DNA from 4 places in the Streptomyces sp. NBC_00019 genome. Region 3 is predicted to be linked to each of the others. Evidence: riboswitches for the same ligand, from Rfam matches in the RefSeq annotation. Region 3 holds a riboswitch; each other region holds the start of a gene.
What was found. Region 3 has a riboswitch for cyclic di-AMP ahead of OHU89_RS23915 (M23 family metallopeptidase). Riboswitches for the same ligand answer to the same signal wherever they lie in the genome.
Positions count from the first base shown of each region.

Region 1: another riboswitch for cyclic di-AMP. It lies ahead of OHU89_RS30445 (NlpC/P60 family protein); the one in region 3 lies ahead of OHU89_RS23915 (M23 family metallopeptidase).
Region 2: another riboswitch for cyclic di-AMP. It lies ahead of OHU89_RS36350 (M23 family metallopeptidase); the one in region 3 lies ahead of OHU89_RS23915 (M23 family metallopeptidase).
Region 4: another riboswitch for cyclic di-AMP. It lies ahead of OHU89_RS21285 (transglycosylase family protein); the one in region 3 lies ahead of OHU89_RS23915 (M23 family metallopeptidase).

Region 1 covers NZ_CP108302.1:6,417,966-6,422,818, forward strand. Annotated here, with positions in the region: gene OHU89_RS30435 (tellurite resistance/C4-dicarboxylate transporter family protein) at 1-297, opposite strand, end outside; gene OHU89_RS30440 (hypothetical protein) at 767-1,138, shown strand; gene OHU89_RS30445 (NlpC/P60 family protein) at 1,159-2,313, opposite strand; cyclic di-AMP (ydaO/yuaA leader) riboswitch at 2,322-2,489, opposite strand; gene pcrA (DNA helicase PcrA) at 2,943-4,853, shown strand, end outside.
Region 2 covers NZ_CP108302.1:7,720,431-7,725,283, reverse strand. Annotated here, with positions in the region: gene OHU89_RS36365 (GNAT family N-acetyltransferase) at 1-493, opposite strand, end outside; gene OHU89_RS36360 (HPr family phosphocarrier protein) at 693-974, shown strand; gene OHU89_RS36355 (GntR family transcriptional regulator) at 1,112-1,807, opposite strand; gene OHU89_RS36350 (M23 family metallopeptidase) at 1,995-2,771, opposite strand; cyclic di-AMP (ydaO/yuaA leader) riboswitch at 2,784-2,953, opposite strand; gene OHU89_RS36345 (M16 family metallopeptidase) at 3,145-4,533, opposite strand; gene OHU89_RS36340 (M16 family metallopeptidase) at 4,530-4,853, opposite strand, start outside.
Region 3 covers NZ_CP108302.1:5,103,146-5,107,998, forward strand. Annotated here, with positions in the region: gene OHU89_RS23910 (aldo/keto reductase) at 159-1,106, opposite strand; gene OHU89_RS23915 (M23 family metallopeptidase) at 1,264-2,316, opposite strand; cyclic di-AMP (ydaO/yuaA leader) riboswitch at 2,328-2,485, opposite strand; gene OHU89_RS23920 (PP2C family protein-serine/threonine phosphatase) at 2,730-3,815, opposite strand; tRNA gene OHU89_RS23925 (tRNA-Met) at 3,923-3,996, opposite strand; gene OHU89_RS23930 (alginate lyase family protein) at 4,072-4,853, opposite strand, start outside.
Region 4 covers NZ_CP108302.1:4,539,532-4,544,384, reverse strand. Annotated here, with positions in the region: gene OHU89_RS21295 (RNA-guided endonuclease InsQ/TnpB family protein) at 104-1,405, shown strand; gene OHU89_RS21290 (transglycosylase family protein) at 1,610-2,533, shown strand; cyclic di-AMP (ydaO/yuaA leader) riboswitch at 2,738-2,905, shown strand; gene OHU89_RS21285 (transglycosylase family protein) at 2,909-3,598, shown strand; gene eno (phosphopyruvate hydratase) at 3,929-4,853, shown strand, end outside.

The sequences.
Region 1 (4,853 bases), 1.3 Mb from region 3:
GACACGGGTACCGAGCACGGCCGTAGCCGCTACGGCGGTGAGCGCGCCCGGCGTCTCGGCCTCCGCCACCCACCTCGCCCGGTCCCACAGCAGCCGTACGGCGAAGTCGGCGGCCAACGCGACCCACGCGACGCCTGCCAGGACGAGGGCGATCCGCGACAGGGTCTCGTGCCCCGTCAGATGCAGACCGACGGACACGATGCCGGTCGCCATCACGGCAGCCCCGGCGGCGGGCGGCCGCTGGGCCCACCAGGCGGGGAGGGGGGAGTGAGGGGAGCGGGAGGAGGCGCCGGACATGGGGCGATGCTAAGGAGCGCGGCCCAGCTCGAGGGCAGGGCGCGCGAGCGGGCGCGGGCAAATACGCGCGGGCGCAGGCACGGGAGGGGGCGCGGCTCGGCGGCCGGTGCACTGAGTGATGGCAGATGTGTCCCACGCCCGCCGGATCACGTCGGACCCCGCCCACCTGGGCGTCATCTGAGTAGTTCCGCTCATGACAATCGACCGTCCGGGGCGCCAGACTCTCGCCATGTCCCTCAGACGATCATTCGCCCTCGTCGGCGCCGCCCTCGTGGCGGTCAGTCTCACCGCATGCGGGAGTCAAAAAGGTGGGGCGGCCAATGGAGCCGGCGCCGCGCGGTCGGCCACTCCGACCTACTCCTATCCGCCCCCGCCGAAGTGCGCGCAGTCCACAGCGACGCCCACCGCCCTGCCTTCCTCCCCCTCACCCTCCGCCTCGAACACGGCCGGAGGACAGCAGGACGGACCTGTGGACGCTCCCCCCAACTACGCCGACAACCACGCGTACCGCATGCGGGCGCCCTTGAGTGCGGAGCAGCAGGCCAGTGGGCAGGCGTCGGCCGAGCTGATCCTCGCGGAGCTGGCGAAGGTCCGGAAGGAGGGCGGGTCGGGGGAGTTCGGTGTCTTCGGTGACGAACGGGTCGAGGCGGCGCTGGAGCGTGTCGGGTGCGGTGAGAAGCACGGGGTCTTCGTCGGGAACGGGTACTACGCCGTCTACACGGGCGTCGTGTGTGTCTCCGGACGGGTGACGAAGGACGAGCTGACCGGCGAGGTGCACGGCGTCTACGCCGAGCCCCAGCCCGGCGAAGGGCCCTGTGTCGAGAACCGGGGAGGTCACTGACGCCAGGGCCCTGCCGCGCGTCAGGCCGGCCGCACCACGCTGTGGATAGCCGACTCACCGTCGTAGTAGATGGACTCCTCGCGCACGTACGCCCCCGGCTTCGGCGCGTGGATCATCTTGCCGTTGCCGATATAGATGCCGACGTGGGTGACATCGTCGTAGAAGAAGACGAGGTCGCCGGGCTGGGCGTTGGCGAGGGTGACCGTGGTGCCGGCGTTCACCTGGTCGTAGGTGGTGCGAGGGAGGGAGATGCCGGCGGCGTTCCAGGCGGCCTGGGTGAGGCCGGAGCAGTCGTAGGAGTCGGGGCCGGTGGCGCCCCAGACGTACGGCTTGCCGACCTGTGAGCGGGCGAAGGCGAGGGCCTTCTCGGCCTTCGTGGCGTACGAGGAGTCCGAGGCCTCCGAGGACGACGACGAGCTGCTCGCCGACTCCTCGGCCGCGGCTGCTTCCTCCGCCGCCTTCTGCTCGGCCGCCTGCTGCTCCGCCAGCTCGGCGGCCTTGCGGGCGGCCTCCTCCTGCTTCTTCTTCTCGATCGCCGCGAGGCGCGCCTTCTCCTCGGCGGTCAGCTGAGACAGCAGCTCGCGCGCGGCGGACAGCTTCCGCTGGACGGTCGCCTTGGCGGTCTTCAGGTCGCTCTGCGAATCGGAGAGCGTCTCGAGGCTGTCGGTGGCCTCCTGGCGCTTCTTCATCGTCGCGGACTGCTCGGAGACGTAGTCGTCGACCGCGTCCTTCTGGCGGGACGTCATACGGCCCATCAGCTGCGTCTGGTCGAAGTAGTCCTGCGGGGAGTCCGCGAGCAGGAAGGTCGCGGTGTCGGGCGCGGAGGCGCCGGTGCGGTACTGGGCCGCGGCGAAGGTGCCGAGCTCCTCGCGGGCCTCGTTGAGCTTCTGGGTGCGCTGGGCGACGTCGTCGAGGAGGGTGTCGACCTCCTTGCGCTGCTTGGAGGTCTTCTCCTTGGCCGAGTTGTACTTCTCGGTCGCCGACTCCGCCTGGCGGTAGAGGTCGTCGACCTTCTTCTCGACTTCCTCGATGCTCGGCTTGTCATCGGTCGAGGGCGCGGCGGTGGCCGTCTGGGAGAGCAGGGCCACGGAGGTGAGGGCGGCCGTGGCGAGAGCGGGTGTGCGTATGCCGGCTACGCGCGTACCCGGGGGAGGCGACTTACGGTGCGACGCCAAGGTCGGCGACTCCTTCCATGCTCCGCCTACCGAGTTAGCTGTCGGGTTCGGGCGGGTGGTTCGGAAGGGTTGCCCTACGGCCGTTCCCGGTACGGGAGTCGGCCGATTCACCCCAAGTTCGGTGGGTCCCCGGTTCCGGGTGCGCGGCGGCGCTCCGGATTCGGCGGAGGCCGCGCGGCCCGGCGACGTTCGCCGGTGGGGGTCGTACGGCCTTCCGGCACGGTAGCCAACGGGTGTGGCCCCTGTGAAGGTTGATGTCCGATAGGCCCGATACATTTTCGTGACCTTAGGTCAGGACGGTGCTCGCGGTGGTGAGTACGGAGTGATCTGCAATGACTTATACGCATTTTGTGCGAAGTGGTGACGTCCGCCCGCTTCCGGCCGCGACGGCAGGAAGTGCCTCGGCAAGCTCGGGCGTGGTCGTCGACCCGTGTGACGGCAAGTTGTACGTCTCCACCTGGCCGGTCGCGGATCGTGACAGAACGGTGGCGGAGGGTGAGGAGGTCCCTGGTGGCCAGGTCCGGAAGATCCTCGGATTCTGAGGCGGCCTCCGCGGCCGCCGCCGAAAAGAGCCCATGTTCTCAGGGCGGCGGCGGGGTGTCAGTGGGGAGCCCTAGACTCGGAGAGCGATGAGCAGCCTCTTTGACGACAGTTTCCTGGCGGACCTCCAAGCCCCTAAGGGCCGCGAGGAAGAGCCCCCGCCGCCGCCCGAGGACGAGCACGTACCGGAACCCGTTCCGGACGACCTGTTCGGCGGCCGGTTCGACGTGCCGCCGGACCGGGACGCGTACTACCGCGACGGCGCCCCGCGCCCGGTCCTGGACGCGGCCGCGCTCATCGACGGGCTCAACGAGAACCAGCGCGCGGCCGTCGTCCACTCCGACACCCCGCTGCTCATCGTGGCCGGCGCCGGATCCGGCAAGACGCGGGTGCTCACCCACCGCATCGCCTACCTGCTGGCCGAGCGCAACGTCCACCCGGGCCAGATCCTCGCGATCACCTTCACCAACAAGGCCGCGGGCGAGATGAAGGAGCGCGTCGAGCAGCTCGTCGGCCCGCGGGCGAACGCGATGTGGGTGATGACGTTCCACAGCGCGTGCGTGCGGATCCTGCGGAGGGAATCCAAGAAGCTCGGCTTCACGTCGTCGTTCTCGATCTACGACGCGGCCGACTCCAAGCGTCTGATGGCCCTGGTCTGCCGTGACCTCGACCTCGACCCCAAGCGCTTCCCGCCCAAGTCCTTCAGTGCCAAGATCAGCAACCTCAAGAACGAGCTGATCGACGAGGAGGACTTCGCCGCCCAGGCCACCGACGGCTTCGAGAAGACCCTCGCCCAGGCCTACGCGATGTACCAGTCGCGGTTGCGGGAAGCCAACGCGCTCGACTTCGACGACCTGATCATGACCACGGTCAATCTGCTGCGCGCCTTCCCGGACGTCGCCGAGCACTACCACCGCCGCTTCCGGCATGTCCTCGTCGACGAGTACCAGGACACCAACCATGCCCAGTACGCGCTGGTCCGCGAGCTGGTGGGGACGAACGAGCACCCCGTCGACGTACCCCCGGCCGAGTTCGACCTCCCGCCCGCCGAACTGTGTGTCGTGGGTGACGCCGACCAGTCGATCTACGCCTTCCGCGGCGCGACGATCCGCAACATCCTCCAGTTCGAGGAGGACTACCCGAACGCGACGACGATCCTGCTGGAGCAGAACTACCGCTCCACACAGACGATCCTGTCCGCCGCCAACGCGGTCATCGAGCGCAACGAGTCCCGCCGCCCCAAGAACCTGTGGACCAACGCGGGCGCGGGCGCGCGCATCACCGGCTATGTCGCCGACACCGAGCACGACGAGGCGCAGTTCGTCGCCGAGGAGATAGACCGACTGACGGACTCGGGCGACGCGAAGGCCGGCGACGTCGCCGTCTTCTACCGGACCAACGCCCAGTCCCGGGTCTTCGAAGAGATCTTCATCCGCGTCGGCCTGCCCTACAAGGTCGTCGGCGGCGTCCGCTTCTACGAGCGCAAGGAGGTCCGGGACGTCCTGGCCTACCTGCGTGTCCTCGCCAACCCCGAGGACTCGGTGCCGCTGCGCCGCATCCTCAACGTCCCCAAGCGCGGCATCGGTGAGCGCGCCGAGGCGATGATCGACGCCCTGTCCCAGCGCGAGAAGATCAGCTTCCCGCAGGCGCTGAAGCGGGTCGACGAGGCGTACGGCATGGCCGCGCGGTCGACGAACGCCGTGAAGCGGTTCAACGCGCTGATGGAGGAGCTCCGTACGATCGTCGAGTCCGGCGCGGGCCCGGCGACCGTCCTGGAGGCGGTGCTCGAACGCACCGGCTATCTCGCCGAGTTGCAGGCCTCCACCGACCCGCAGGACGAGACCCGGATCGAGAACCTCCAGGAACTCGCCGCCGTGGCCCTGGAGTTCGAGCAGGAGTCCGGGGAAGCCGCGGAAGGTGAGGCGGCGGCTCCGGTCGGTCTCGCCGCGTTCCTTGAGCGGGTCGCGCTGGTCGCCGACTCCGACCAGATCCCCGACGAG
Region 2 (4,853 bases), 2.6 Mb from region 3:
CGTCCCTGAACACCTTGATCATCTTGTTGTTGGCGGGCAGCACCTCGGCGGCGAAGCGGCGGATGCCGCGCTCGCGGGCGACGGCCCCGATGTGTTCGAGGAGGGCGGAGGCGACGCCCCGGCCCTGGTGGGCGTCCTGCACGAGGAAGGCGACCTCGGCCTCGTCGGCCGGTGCGGACGCGGGCATTCCATCAGTGCCGATGCGGTCGTAGCGTACGGTGGCGATGAACTCACCGCCGACCGTGGCGGCGAGTCCCACCCGGTCCACAAAGTCGTGGTGCGTGAAGCGGTGGACGTCCTTGGCGGACAGGCGAGGGTAGGGCGCGAAGAAGCGGTAGTACTTCGACTCGTCCGACACCTGCTCGTAGAAGCTGACCAGGCGCTCGGCGTCATCAACGGTGATGGGGCGGATGCGCGCGGTACCGCCGTCGCGCAGCACCACGTCGGCTTCCCAGTGCGCGGGGTACTCGTGCCGGTCCGGCGAGGTCTGCATGGGCCCCAGATTACGGCTCGCGTACGACAACGGCGCGAGGCAGTCTGTGGAGAACGCAAGAGGATCACTCAAGGACGGAAGTCGGACCGAGGCCGCGGTCCGACGACTCACCCCGGACGGGACACAGGGTCCGATCCGGAGACGCTTCACGTTGTGGGAAACTGGTCTAGACAACCTGAACACCGAAGGGCAGCATCACATGGCTGAGCGCCGCGTCAACGTCGGCTGGGCCGAGGGCCTTCACGCCCGCCCCGCTTCCATCTTCGTCCGGGCCACCACGGCCTCCGGTATCCCCGTGACGATCGCCAAGGCCGACGGCAACCCCGTCAACGCGGCCTCCATGCTGGCGGTTCTGGGCCTCGGCGCCCAGGGCGGCGAGGAGATCGTCCTCGCCTCCGACGCCGAGGGCGCGGACGCCGCCCTCGACCGACTGGCGAAGCTGGTCTCCGAGGGTCTCGAGGAGCTTCCCGAGACCGTCTGATTTACCGGGGCCGACTGATTCACGGCACCACAGAAGGGCTCGTCCGAATTTATCGGGCGAGCCCTTTGTATTTCCCGCTCACAGGCAGCGGAAATAATCCCCCGCGAATTACTGCCTCTTTGTATACGGCTCCCGTGTTAATGCCGCAGGCTCGGCATGTTTACGGGATGTTGCGAGTTCCTCACACGCTCCGGCCGATCTCCCGCCCCGTTGAATCGGAGTCGGTGCACGGCTGTCGAGCGCTCCGTGTGCAGAGCCGTGACCGCCCGCGCGCGCTCTCCGTCGCCGCGCGCCACGGCGTCGACGATGGCGCCGTGCTCCGCCCAGGACTCGACCGGGTTGGCCGGGGCGTCCACGGCGTACATCCAGGAGATCTTGTGCCGCAGCTGGGTCAGCATCGAGGTCAGCGCGGGACTGCCGGAGGCCTGGGCGAGCGTCTCGTGGAACCAGCCGCCCAGGGACCGCAGGTCATCGCTGTTGCCCCTCCTGGCCCGCTCCTGGCCCAGCCTCACCAGACCGCGCAGGACCTTCAAGTGCGCCTCGGTGCGCCGCTGGGCGGCCCGCGAGGCACCCAGGGGCTCCAGGAGCATCCGCATCTCCAGCAGGTCGGCGGCCTCCTGCTCGGTCGGTTCGGCCACGCACGCGCCCGCGTGCCGCCGCGTCACCACGAAGCCCTCGGCCTCCAGGGTGCGCAGCGCCTCCCGGACGGGGACACGGGAGACCCCGTAGCGGCGGGCGAGGAGTTCCTCGGTGAGGCGGCTGCCGCGCTCGTAGACACCCGCGACGATGTCGTCCCGGATCGCCGTGCATACCGAGTGCGCCGGAATACGCATGACCGACCTCCGCTTTAATCCCCGTGAAACGTCGACGATTGACGTGTGTTCAGTGACTCTATTGCAAAGAGCGGGAATTTCCGATGGCAGGCCGGAATCCATGCATATTTTTTGGACAGGCGGGTGGCAAAAACGGCGAAACCCCGGCTCGGGGAGCCGGGGTTCCGGGAGATCTTGCGGTCCGTCGTCAGACGTTCACGCCATGCGAACGCAAGTAGGCGACGGGGTCGATGTCCGAGCCGTACTCCGCGGTCGTGCGGGCCTCGAAGTGCAGGTGCGCCCCGGTGACGTTGCCGGTCGCGCCGGAGAGGCCGATCTGCTGGCCCGGCGTGACCGTCTGGCCCACCGAGACACCGATGGACGACAGGTGCCCGTACTGGGTGTACGTGCCGTCGTTCATCTTGATCACGATGTTGTTGCCGTACGACCCGCCCCAGCCGGCCTCCACGACCGTGCCGGAGCCGACCGAGCGGACCGAGGTGCCGCTGGCGGCGTGGAAGTCGACGCCGGTGTGGCTGCCGGAGGACCAGACGGCGCCGCCGGCCTTGTAGCCGGTGGAGATGTACGAGCCCGAGATCGGGGCGACGTAGCTGTTGAGGCGCTTGCGCTCGGCGGCGGCGCGGGCGGCGCGCTCCTTGGCCTCGCGCTCCTTCTTGGCCTTGGCCGCGGCCTTCTCGCGCGCCTCCTCCTCGGCCTTCTGCCGGGCCTTCTGCTCGGCGGCCTCGATGGCCGCCTGCTGCTGGGCCTCGGCCTGGGCGTCGATCTGGGCGGCGACCGAGTCGCCGATGGTGATGACCGGGGTGAGGCCGGTCTGCTCGGCCGCGGGCTCAGCGGCGAGGGCCGGGGCCGCGAGGGTGCCGATGACGCCGGTGGTGGCGAGTGCCGCGACCCCCGCCACGTGGGCGGTGGTGCGCTTCGTCCGGCTGGGACGGCGGTGCTTCCCGGTGGCGCGCGTGAACGCCATGTAGTGGCTGGTCCTTTCCTTCCCTCTCGCCTACCGGGTTAGCTGACGGGTTCGGAGCAGGAAGGTCTCCTACGGACCCCCTCGCTGCACGCGCGGGCGTCCGATTCACCCCAGGGACTACATATATGTGGGTCCCCGGCTCCCCTGGCTCGCGCCGTACGGGGACTCGGCGATGGCTGTCCGGTGCCGCGGGCGCGGCGCACTGCCTGACGAACAGCCCGGATGACGCTAAGCGGGGCGACTTTCAATCCCCAAACGGATCAGGGTTTTTGTAGCGCATGCCACAGGGCAGACAGGCAACCTCTCCCCTAATTCGGACATTAAGGGGCCCTGGTGACACGTCAGTCACCAGGGCCCCTTCACGCGCGTGCCGCTACTCGGCGGACACGACGGTCACTTCACCGATCCCGAGGGCCTCCACGGGCTCCTTGATGGCGGACGCGTCGCCGACCAGGATCGTCACGAGCCGGTCCACCGGGAAGGCGTTGACGGCCGCCGCAGTGGCCTCCACGGTGCCGGTCGCGGCGAGTTGCCGGTACAGCGTGGCCTGGTAGTCGTCGCGCAGGTGCTGCTCGACCTGGTCGGCCAGCGTGCTCGCGACGGCCGCCGCGGTCTCGTACTTCAGCGGGGCCACGCCGACGAGGTTCTGCACGGCCACGTCCCGCTCGGCGTCGGTGAGCCCCTCCGCGGCGAGGGTGCGCAGGACCGTCCACAGGTCGTCCAGGGCCGGACCGGTGTTCGGGGTGTCGACGGAGCCGCTGATGGCGAGCATCGCGGCGCCCGTTCCGTCGGGGGCGGACCTGAGGACCTGCCCGAACGAGCGCACACCGTAGGTGTAGCCCTTCTCCTCGCGCAGGACACGGTCCAGACGGGAGGTGAGGGTGCCACCGAGGCAGTACGTGCCGAGCACCTGCGCGGCCCACACACGGTCGTGCCGGTCGGCGCCGATACGGCCGATCAGCAGCTGCGTCTGGACGGCGCCGGGGCGGTCCACGATGACGACACGGCCCGTGTCGTCGGCGGTGATCGGCGGCACCGGACGCGGTTCGGCCTGGGAGCCGGTCCACGAGCCGAGGGTGTCGGCGAGCAGCGCGTCGAGATCGATGCCGGTGAGGTCGCCGACGACCACGACGGTGCCGGTGGCTGGGCGGACGTGCTTCTCGTAGAAGGCGCGTACGGCCGCGGAGTCGATGTTCTGGACGGTCTCCTCGGTGCCCTGGCGCGGGCGGGACATGCGCAGGTCCGCCGGGAACAGGGTCCTGGAGAGCTCCTTGGCGGCCCGGCGGGAGGGGTTGGCCAGCTCGTGCGGGATCTCGTCGAGGCGGTTGGTGACGAGCCGCTCGACCTCGCTGTCCGCGAACGCGGGCGCCCTGAGGGCGTCGGCCAGCAGACCGAGCGCCTTGGGCAGCCGTGACGCCGGGACCTCGAGGCTCAGCCGTACGCCGGGGTGGTCGGCGTGGGCGTCGAGGGTGGCGCCGGCCCGCTCCAGCTCGGCGGCGAACTCCTCGGCGGTGTGCTTGTCGGTGCCCTCCGAGAAGGCCCGCGCCATGATCGTGGCGACGCCGTCCAGGCCGGCCGGCTCGGCGTCCAGCGGGGCGTCGAGGAGGACCTCGACGGCGACGACCTGCTGGCCGGGGCGGTGGCAGCGCAGGACCGTCAGGCCGTTGTCGAGCGTGCCGCGCTCGGGGGCCGGGAAGGCCCACGGCCGCGCCTCGCCCGCCTGCGGCCGGGGGTGGAATTCCATCGTGGCGAGCTCGGTCACTTGGCCGCCTCCTCGTTCTTGTCGCCGGCCTCGACGGTGGCCTCGGCCTCGGGGTCCTCCGGGGGATCCGCGTCCTCGGCGGTCTCTCCGGAGACGGGCTCGTAGACGAGCACCGCGCGGTTGTCGGGGCGCAGGCGGGCCTTGGCGACCTCCTGGACCTCCTGGGCGCTCACCTCGAGCACCCGGTTGACGGCGGTGAGGGCGAGCTGCGGGTCGCCGAACAGGACGGCGTAGCGGCACAGTTCGTCGGCGCGGCCCGCGACGGTGCCGAGCCGGTCCAGCCACTCGCGCTCCAATTGGGCCTGGGCGCGCTCCATTTC
Region 3 (4,853 bases):
CACCGCCGGACCACACCGTCGAGCCGCACCGCCGGACCACACCGTCGAGCCGCACCGCCGGACCACACCGTCGAGTCGCACCGCCGGACCACACCGGCGCCACTCCCCGCCGACGCACCGCGACACGCCCCGCGAGCCGCCCCTCCGGACCCGAAGGACTAGGCCGACGCCTCCGTCAGCCGCGTCACCTCGTCCTCCGTCAGCCGCACCTCCGCCACCTTCACCAGGGCCGGCAGCTGCTCCACCGTCCGTGCGGACGCGATGGGTGCCGCCACCGTCGGCTGGGACGCCAGCCACGCCAGGGCCACGGTCGCCACGGGCACCCGGTGGGCCTCGGCGATGTCGTCGAGGGCGGCGAGGACCTTGCGGCCGCGCTCCGTCTCCAGGTGCTTGCCGGCGCCGGCGGCGGCGCGGGCGCCCTCCACCACCTCGCCGTCGCGGTACTTGCCGGTGAGGAACCCGGAGGCCAGCGCGAAGTACGGGACGGCGGCCAGTCCGGTCCGTTCGGCCAGGTCCTGGAGCTCGCCCTCGTACGTCTCGCGCGAGACCAGGTTGTAGTGCGGCTGAAGCGCCACGTACCGGGCCAGTCCCTCGCGCTGGGAGAAGGCGAGGGAAGCCTCCAGGCGCTCGGCGGAGATGTTGGACGCGGCGATGTGCCGCACCTTGCCCGCCTTCACCAGCTCGTCGAGCGCGCCGATGATCTCCTCGACCGGCACTTCCACCTTGTCGAAATGGGTGTAGTAGAGGTCTATGTGGTCGGTGCCGAGGCGGCGCAGGGAGGCGTCCGCCGCCGCCTTGATGTTCGTGGCCGTCAGGCCCGGAAAGTCGGGGTGCTGGCTGACCTTCGTGGCGATCACGACGTCGTCGCGATTGCCGCGCGCCTTGACCCACTTGCCGATGATGGTCTCGGACTCACCGCCGACGTTGCCGTCGATCCAAGCGGAGTACGAGTCCGCCGTGTCGACGAAGTTGCCGCCCGCGGCCGCGTACGCGTCGAGTACGGCGAAGGACTGCGTCTCGTCGGCGGTCCAGCCGAAGACGTTGCCGCCGAGGGAGAGCGGGAAGACCTCGAGGTCGGACGTGCCCAGCTTGCGAAGAGAAGTCATGTACGAGGTCAACGTCGATACGGAGACCCCTCTTCCGGAACAGCCGCAAAGTTCCCGCAAACAAGCGGAGGCAGGCGTTCCCGAACCGGTGACACAAAAACCGGCGGCCCTGACGTCGGGGGGTGTGCGTCAGGGCCGCCGGTCGATCAAGAAAACCTCAGGGGGTGAGCCCCTTGCTCCGCAGCCACGCCATCGGGTCGATCCCGGTGGACGCACCGCCCGAGTGGACCTCGAGGTGCAGATGCGCGCCCGTGACGTTGCCGGTCGCGCCCACGCGCCCGATCACATCGCCGGTGTTGACCTTCTGGCCCACGCTGACGCTGATCGACGACTGGTGGGCGAACCACAGCTCGGTGCCGTCGTCGAGGGTCAGGACGGTCTTGTAGCCGTACGAACCGTCCCAGCCGGCCTGAGTGATGGTGCCGCTGTGGATCGCCTTGATGAGCGTGCCCGTGGGAGCGGCGAAGTCGAGGCCCGTGTGGTACCCGGAGGACCACAGGGAGCCGGCCTGACCGAAGGTCGAGGTGATCGTGTACGAGGAGGTCGGCAGCGTGTACTGCTTCGCCAGCTCGGCGAGACGCTTGGCCTCGGCGGCCTTCTCGGCGTCCGCCTCCGCCTTCTTCTTCGCCTCGGCCGCGTCGTCCGCGGCCTTCTTCAGCGCGGCGGCCTCGGCCTTGGCGGCCTCGTCGGCGGCGGCGGTCTGGGTGGCGAGCTGCGTCTTGTTGTCGACCTGCGTCTGCTGGCTCTCGGCCTGCGCCATGATCCGGTTGCGCAGCGTCTCGCCGGCGTCGGAGACAGTGGTCTCGGTCTTCTCCGCGACAGCCGTGGTGGTGGCGGCCGTGGGGGCCGCGGCGAGGTCGCTGAGCGCGGTGGCCGAGCCCTGCGGCGCCTCCTCCTCGCCCGACACGAACGGAAGGTCGGGCATCGAGATGGAGACCGGCGGCTTGCCGGTGTTGGCGCTGGCCATGCCGGCCCCGCCGACGGCGGCTATGACACCTACACCCAGGACGGTGGAGCTGCGGGCGAATCCCCCGCTGCGCTGCTTGGCGACCCGATGCTTGCCACGGACCGGGCGGATGGAGTCCTCGTTGGGATTCCACTCCTCCCGCGGACCCTCGTCGTGGTGGTAGCTGCCGTAGCCGAAGACATCGGTGGTGCTGCGCTGGCTCGGCACGTACGGGGCCTCGGGGGCAGGCCGGTTTGACGCCACGTGGGCGTGCTCCTTTCCTTCCTTCTCGCCTACCGGGTTAGCTGACGGGTTCGGAGCAGGAAGGTCTCCTACGCGCGTATACCGGCCGTGGGTTCACGGCGGCATTCGCGCGATTCACCCCAGGGTGGTGGTTCCCCGGCTCCCTTGCGGGATTAAGCGCGTGAGCACGGAGCCGTCTCTTGTGACGGCTGGGACGACCGCGCTGCGTTATCGAACGTTAATAGACCCGGACCGTGGATTCCAAGCTGTTCCGCTTGATCATTAACCTTTTTTCCGCTGGACGTACGGGTCCATGAGCGGTGAAAAACGGGCGAGTTGACCGCGCCCCGGTAAACTCGCAGGCATTGACTGTATGTCAGTTGTTATGCGGAGGGCGCTCGCCCGATCACCCCACGTGATAAAGCCCCCTGAGGTCACGGCCGTCGTACGGCGAGCAGCGCCATGTCGTCCGTCATGCCGCCCCCCGTATGCCGACGCACCTCCACGGCGAGCGCGGACAGCAGCGCACCGGGGACACGGAAGGCGCGTCCCGCGAGCCGCGCCGCCGGATCGTAGAACTCCCCGTACCGGTCCCGCGCCTCGGACAGCCCGTCGGTGTACAGCAGCAGCGTGGCCCCGCCCGGGAAGGCCGCCTCCTCCGCACGGTCGGGCCAGCTCCCCAGCTCGCCCATGCCCAGCGGCAACGCGGGCTCGGCGGCGGGCAGCGCCCGTACGGTGCCGTCGGGGCACAGCAGCAACGGCGGCGGATGGCCGCGGTTGAGGACCCGTACGACCCCGTCGCCGTGCGGCAGTTCGGCGAGTACGACGGTGGTGAACCCCTCGATGACGTCGAGCCCCTCGCGCCGCGTGCCCTCGCGCGCCAGCGCCCGCTCCAGCCGCCGCGCGACCGCCTCCAGCGTCGGCTCCTGCTCGGCGGCCTCCCGGAACGCCCCGATGACGACGGCGACCGCGGCCACCGCCCCCATGCCCTTCCCGCGCACGTCCCCCACCACCAGCCGCACGCCGTACGCACTGTCCTGCACCGCGTACAGGTCCCCGCCGATGAAGGCGTCCTTCTGCGCCGCCTCGTACCGCACCGCGATGTCGAACCCGCCGATCCGGTCGTCGGGGTCGGGCAGCACCGCCCGCTGGGCGGCCTCGGCGATCTGGCGCTGGGAGGCGAGCCGCTGGTCCCCGCGGAGCACGACCCGGTTGAGGACGGCGGCCAGCACCGCGACCACCGCCACGGTGAGCGCCTCGGTGAGGGTGTCGGCGTCCAGCCGGAAGCCGAACCGCATATGGACGGCGAAGGCGGCGATCAGGGCCACCGCCCCGGTGACGACGGTGCCGAGCAGCGGAAAGAGGGGCGCGGCGACCAGGGGGGCGGCGGTGAAGAAGGGGATCGCGGTGAAGTCCCGGGGGGTCAGTACGTCGTAGAGGACGCCACCGACGATCAGCAGGACGGGCAGCACCCGCAAGAGGGCGGAGATACGCCGCCCCGCCACCGCCTCCTGATCCACATGCCCAGGTTTCCCGGACCGGGACCGGGCGGCGAGCCGTGTGGCCCGACCGGGGGAAACACTCAGGGCCGGAGTCCAGTGACTGGACTCCGGCCCTGAGCCGTGAGTAGCGGGGACAGGATTTGAACCTGCGACCTCTGGGTTATGAGCCCAGCGAGCTACCGAGCTGCTCCACCCCGCGTCGGTGAAACCAGCATACGTCATCCGCGGGACGCTCAGCACCACGGTTTGTTCGCGGCGCTGCTGACCTGCGTTTTCAGCCGGCGGGGTTGCCCGCGTGGGTCAGGGTCTCCCAGGACACGAAGAGATTGTCGGTACCGGCGGGCCGGGTCTCCTCGGCGAGCTTGTGGGCGGCCGGGACGGAGACGTCGAGACGGTTCTCCAGGTGGTTGAGGGCGACCTCCAGGTCCGGGCCCATGGTCCGGCCCACCTTCCCGCCGCACAGCCACGCGGGCGCGGGCTCGCCGGCCTGGTACCGGGCGTGGAAGGTGAGCGCCGCCTTCAGCCTGTCCTTGACCTCGCCGTACAGGTCGACGCCCTGGTGCCAGGCGGTCTCGGCGATGTGGGCGGTGGCGGCGATGGAGTAGCCGACGTGCTTGAAGTTGCGGCAGGTCTCCTGGGAGACGCCGTCCTTGTACGTCTTCTGCCCGAACCAGTACGTCGTCAGTTTCGTCGGCGTGTTCACGCCCGACCCGGCCGGGGTGAGCGGCACCCGCCCGTCCTTCTCCAGGTAGAAGTAGGCCGGGACGCGCTCCCGGAAGCGCTGCAGCGCGTGGTCGAAGGCCTTGTGGTCGTCGAGGAAGACGGCCATGCCGATGGCCGCGTCGGTCATGACGAGGTCCCAGTTGCCGTTGTAGTCGGGGACCTTGCGGGTGACGGCGGGCTGATACGCGGTCCGCAGCATGTCCTGGAACCGCGCGACCCGGTCCTCAGGCCACCCCGCGCCCGCGCTGTGCCGCACGATCTCGGCGGCCCGCGCCCAGGTCGCCCCTGCCCACCCGGTCTGCAGCCCGGCGTCCTCCTCGGTGTGCTTCCGCA
Region 4 (4,853 bases), 560 kb from region 3:
TGCGGTTGGGGGGCTGGGGGCTGTGGGGTGTGCTGGTCACTCGTGCGGGTGATGTTGGTCGAAGAGATGCGCGGGTGGGGAACGGGGTGGCTAGGTTCGCGGCATGTCTCGTTTCCGGATGTACCCGACGCCCGCGCAGGAAGAGCAGATGCTCACGCACTGTGCGCACGCCCGGTACGTCTGGAATCTCGCCGTTGAGCAGCACTCGCACTGGCGCAGGTGGCGCAGGGCCGCTCCCGGTTTCGCGGAGCAGTGCCGTCAGCTCACCGAAGCCCGGCGGGGGAACGAATGGCTTGGCTTGGGAAACGCCGACGTGCAGCAGCAGGCACTGAAGGACTTCGCCAAGGCTAAGAAAGCCCGCTTCACGTCCGGGTTCGGTGAACCGGCCTGGCGCAGGAAGTTCCGGCATGAGGGCTTCCGGGTCATCGGTACCGACCGTGTGCCCGAGTACAACACTGACGGCTCACCGAAGCTGAACGCGAAGACCGGCAAGCAGGTCATGGGCCGCTCCGTCGTCGTGCCGAGGCTCAACCGTAGGTGGGCGCAGGTCAGGGTGCCCGGCTGCGGCTGGGTCCGCTTCCGCCTCAGCGCCAAGGGCAAGGGTGCGCAGTTGCCCGACGCGAAGACGTTCCGCGTCACCTTTCGCAGCGGGCAGTGGCACATCGCCTTCGCGGTCGTCCCCGAGCCGACCCCCGCGCCCGGCACCGGCGAGGTCATCGGCATCGACCGGGGTGTGACGATCACCGCCGCCCTGTCGGACGGCCGCACCCTGAACTGTCCGCAGCTCACCGTCAGGGAACGCGCCCAAGTCCGCAAGCACCAGCGGCGCGCGGCGAGGGCGAAGAAGGACAGTCCCGAGAAGACGGCCGAGTACGCGAAGGTGGCCAAGCTCAAGGCGCGGGAGGCGAACCGGCGCAAGGACTGGTGCGAGAAGACCAGCACTATGCTCGCCCGCTCCTACAGCCTGATCCGGTTCGAGAAGCTGAACATCAGGAACATGACCCGCTCCGCGAAGGGAACCGCCGAGCGGCCCGGCAGGCACGTCGCCCAGAAGTCCGGCCTGAACCGGGTGATCCTCGCCCAGGGGTGGGGCCTGCTGCGGCAGCGGACCGAGCACAAGGCCCCCGACCGGGTCCAGGACGTACCCGCCCCCTACACCAGTCTGCGCTGCAGTGCCTGCGGATGGATCGACAAGAACTCGCGCAAGAGCCAAGCCGAGTTCGTCTGTTCCTCCTGCGGCTTCACCTGCAACGCGGACACCAACGCGAGTATCAACGTCGCGGCAGGACAGGGCGGGATCCCCCGCCCCCGGCGAACAGCCGGTGCCGGAGGGACGACACCGTCCACCAAGCGGTCGAGCGTCCGTGAACCTCAACCCAACTGGGTTGGAATCCCCCTCTTTTAAGAGGGGGAGGATGTCAATGCGTGTCACAGCGGGAGTTGTGCTGGAACCGGCCAAACATGACCCGCCCTCAACTCTGTGATCTTCACGTGATCTACGCGGCATTAACTTGTGACAAGTGATCGACTGCCGATACGTTCACGCATCAGCGCGGTGACTGTCTCCACCCGCCGCGCCGGTCACTGTTGTCTCGCGAAAGGCCTCCGCATGCTCACCGGGAACGGTCGTCACCGTCGCCCCCGCCAGGCTCCGGCACTCCTCGTCGCGGCCGGAGTGACCGGCTCCGCCATCGCGATCCCGCTTCTCGGCGCCACCGGCGCGAGCGCGGCCGACGGGAATACCTGGGACCAGGTCGCCAAGTGCGAGACCGACGGTTCCTGGAGCGCGAACAAGGGCGACGGCTACTACGGCGGGCTCAAGCTCTCCCAGGAGAACTGGGAGAAGCACGGTGGCCTCGACTACGCCACGAGCCCCGACCTCGCCAGCCGCAACCAGCAGATAGCCGTCGCCGAGAAGGTCCTCGCGGACCAGGGCGTCGGCGTCTGGGGCACCTGCGGTCTGCTGAACGGGCTGAGCAAGGACTCGGCCTCGGACGATGTCGACACCGGCGTCGAGAGCGGCACCCCGTCGGCATCCGAAGAGTCGGGTTCATCTGAATCATCCGATTCGCCTGGCTCGTCCGGACTGTCCAACTCCTCCGGATCGTCCGACTCGTCGACCGAGTCCTCCGCCGACTCGACCCCCTCGCCCTCGGCGTCCACCGAAGCGGACAACTCTTCCAGGTCGGACACCTCTGACCCCGGCGCCGAAGAATCACAGCCGTCCGACAGTCCATCCACAGCACCGGCAAAGAGTGACGAATCGGACAACTCCTGGCAAGAAGGCGGCTCTTCGGCTCTCGTCGACACCGGCGCCCTCTCCGCCGCCAAGGAGAGCACCGGCCGGCACCGCGGCGCGAGCGCCGACGAGGGCTCGTACACCGTCCGCGTCGGCGACACGCTCGCCTCCATCGCCGACTCCCTTGACGTCGACGGCGGATGGCGCCGGCTCTACACCGAGAACAGGCAGGTCATCGGCGCCGACCCGAGCAGCATCGAGCCCGGTCAGACCCTCGTACTCGGTAGCGAATAGGGCGAAAACCCCAGAGAAATGCCGGTAGTTCACGCCACACTTCACATCAAATGTCCGGTTTGGCGAAAGTGTGGGATGAGTCTCAGAAGCCCTGATCGTCTTTGAAATTCCCCGGATTCCCTGTCTACGGTCAACACCGCTCGTCACCGCGAGCCCCGTCTGCCGCAACGCCGAATCCTGCCAGCGGCCGTACGGGAACAGTCGTCGCGTCATGCGCCGTAGGCAGGAGCGGGGGACCCAAGGTAAGTGCCGGGCCCAGCGGTTCACGCTGGTCCGGCTTGGGGTGAAGTCGCGCATCGCGAGATGCGCGGCCGGGCAACTCAACCGGCCCGAACCCGACAGCTCACCTCGCAGGCGTCGGTGAGGGGATCCACCATGCTGTTTTCCGGTAAGGGCAAGCACCGTCGTCCGTCCAAGGCCACCCGCGCCGCCGCGCTCGCCGGCGTCACCGGTGTCGCCATAGCCGCCCCGCTGATGGCGGCCGGCAACGCCTCCGCCGCCACCGCCTCCGAGTGGGACGCCGTCGCCCAGTGCGAGTCGGGCGGCAACTGGGCCATCAACACCGGCAACGGCTACTACGGCGGTCTGCAGTTCTCCGCCTCCACCTGGGCCGCGTACGGCGGCACGGCGTACGCCTCGCAGGCCAACCAGGCCACCAAGGCGCAGCAGATCGAGATCGCCGAGAAGGTCCTCGCGGGTCAGGGCAAGGGTGCCTGGCCGTCCTGCGGCGTCGGCCTGTCCAGCGCGAGCTACACCGGCGGCGGCTCGTCGAGCTCCTCGGGCAGCAGCTCCTCCAGCGACAGTGGCACCAGCACCCGCTCCTCCGAGCAGGGGGCCTCCCGCTCCTCCGAGCGCCCGGCCGCCAAGAAGACCGTCACCACCCCGACCGGCAAGAAGGTCAAGAAGGGCGACGGCGAGTACAAGGTCGTCACGGGTGACACCCTCAGCGCCATCGCCGAGGAGCACGACGTCAAGGGCGGCTGGCAGAAGCTGTTCAAGCTGAACAAGGACATCGTCAGCGACGCCGACTTCATCTACCCGGGTCAGCAGCTGCACCTCAAGTAAGGGCTGCGGCACTCAAGCAGGACCCAGCTGAACCACAGTGCCCTCACATCCGTGGTCCTCATACTGAAGGCCTCGTGAGGGTCCCCCCGTCCCCACGGGCTCCCCGCTCCGGTGCGTGTTCCCCCGTACGCACCGGGGCGGGGCTTTTTTCTGCGCCGGTTTCTGTCAGGTTTCCGAAAGCGTCTTTGTTCCGTTCAGAAACAATTTACTCTCGGTTCTGTCCACGGGGCGGTCCACGCGGTGGCCGATCGCCCCGAGCCGGTTAGGCTCGTCTCGCAGAACACACCGCGGTCCCGGCGGACCGTGTCACATCCCATGAAGGAGATGCTCGTGCCGTCCATCGACGTCGTCGTAGCCCGGGAAATCCTGGACTCCCGAGGCAACCCCACGGTCGAGGTCGAGGTCGGCCTCGACGACGGCAGCACGGGTCGTGCCGCCGTTCCGTCCGGCGCCTCCACGGGTGCCTTCGAGGCCATCGAGCTCCGCGACGGTGACCCCAACCGCTACCTGGGCAAGGGTGTCGAGAAGGCCGTCCTCGCCGTCATCGAGCAGATCGGCCCGGAGCTCGTCGGCTACGACGCCACCGAGCAGCGCCTGATCGACCAGGCCATGTTCGACCTGGACGCCACCGACAACAAGGGCTCGCTCGGCGCCAACGCCATCCTCGGCGTCTCCCTCGCCGTCGCCCACGCCGCCTCCGAGGCCAGCGACCTCCCGCTCTTCCGCTACCTGGGCGGCCCGAACGCGCACCTGCTGCCCGTTCCGATGATGAACATCCTTAACGGCGGCTCGCACGCCGACTCCAACGTGGACATCCAGGAGTTCATGATCGCCCCGATCGGCGCGGAGTCCTTCTCCGAGGCGCTGCGCTGGGGCGCCGAGGTCTACCACACCCTCAAGAAGGTGCTGAAGACCAAGGGCCTGTCCACCGGCCTCGGCGACGAGGGCGGCTTCGCGCCGAACCTGGAGTCCAACCGCGCCGCGCTCGACCTCATCATCGAGGCCATCAAGCAGGCCGGTTACGTCCCCGGCGAGCAGATCGCGCTCGCGCTCGACGTCGCCGCGTCCGAGTTCTACAAGGACGGCAAGTACGAGTTCGAGGGCAAGTCCCGCTCGGCCGCCGAGATGACCGAGTACTACGAGGAGCTCGTCTCCGCGTACCCGCTCGTCTCCATCGAGGACCCGCTGTACGAGGACGACTGGGCCGGCTGGAACACCATCACCGCGAAGATCGGTGACAAGGTCCAGATCGTCG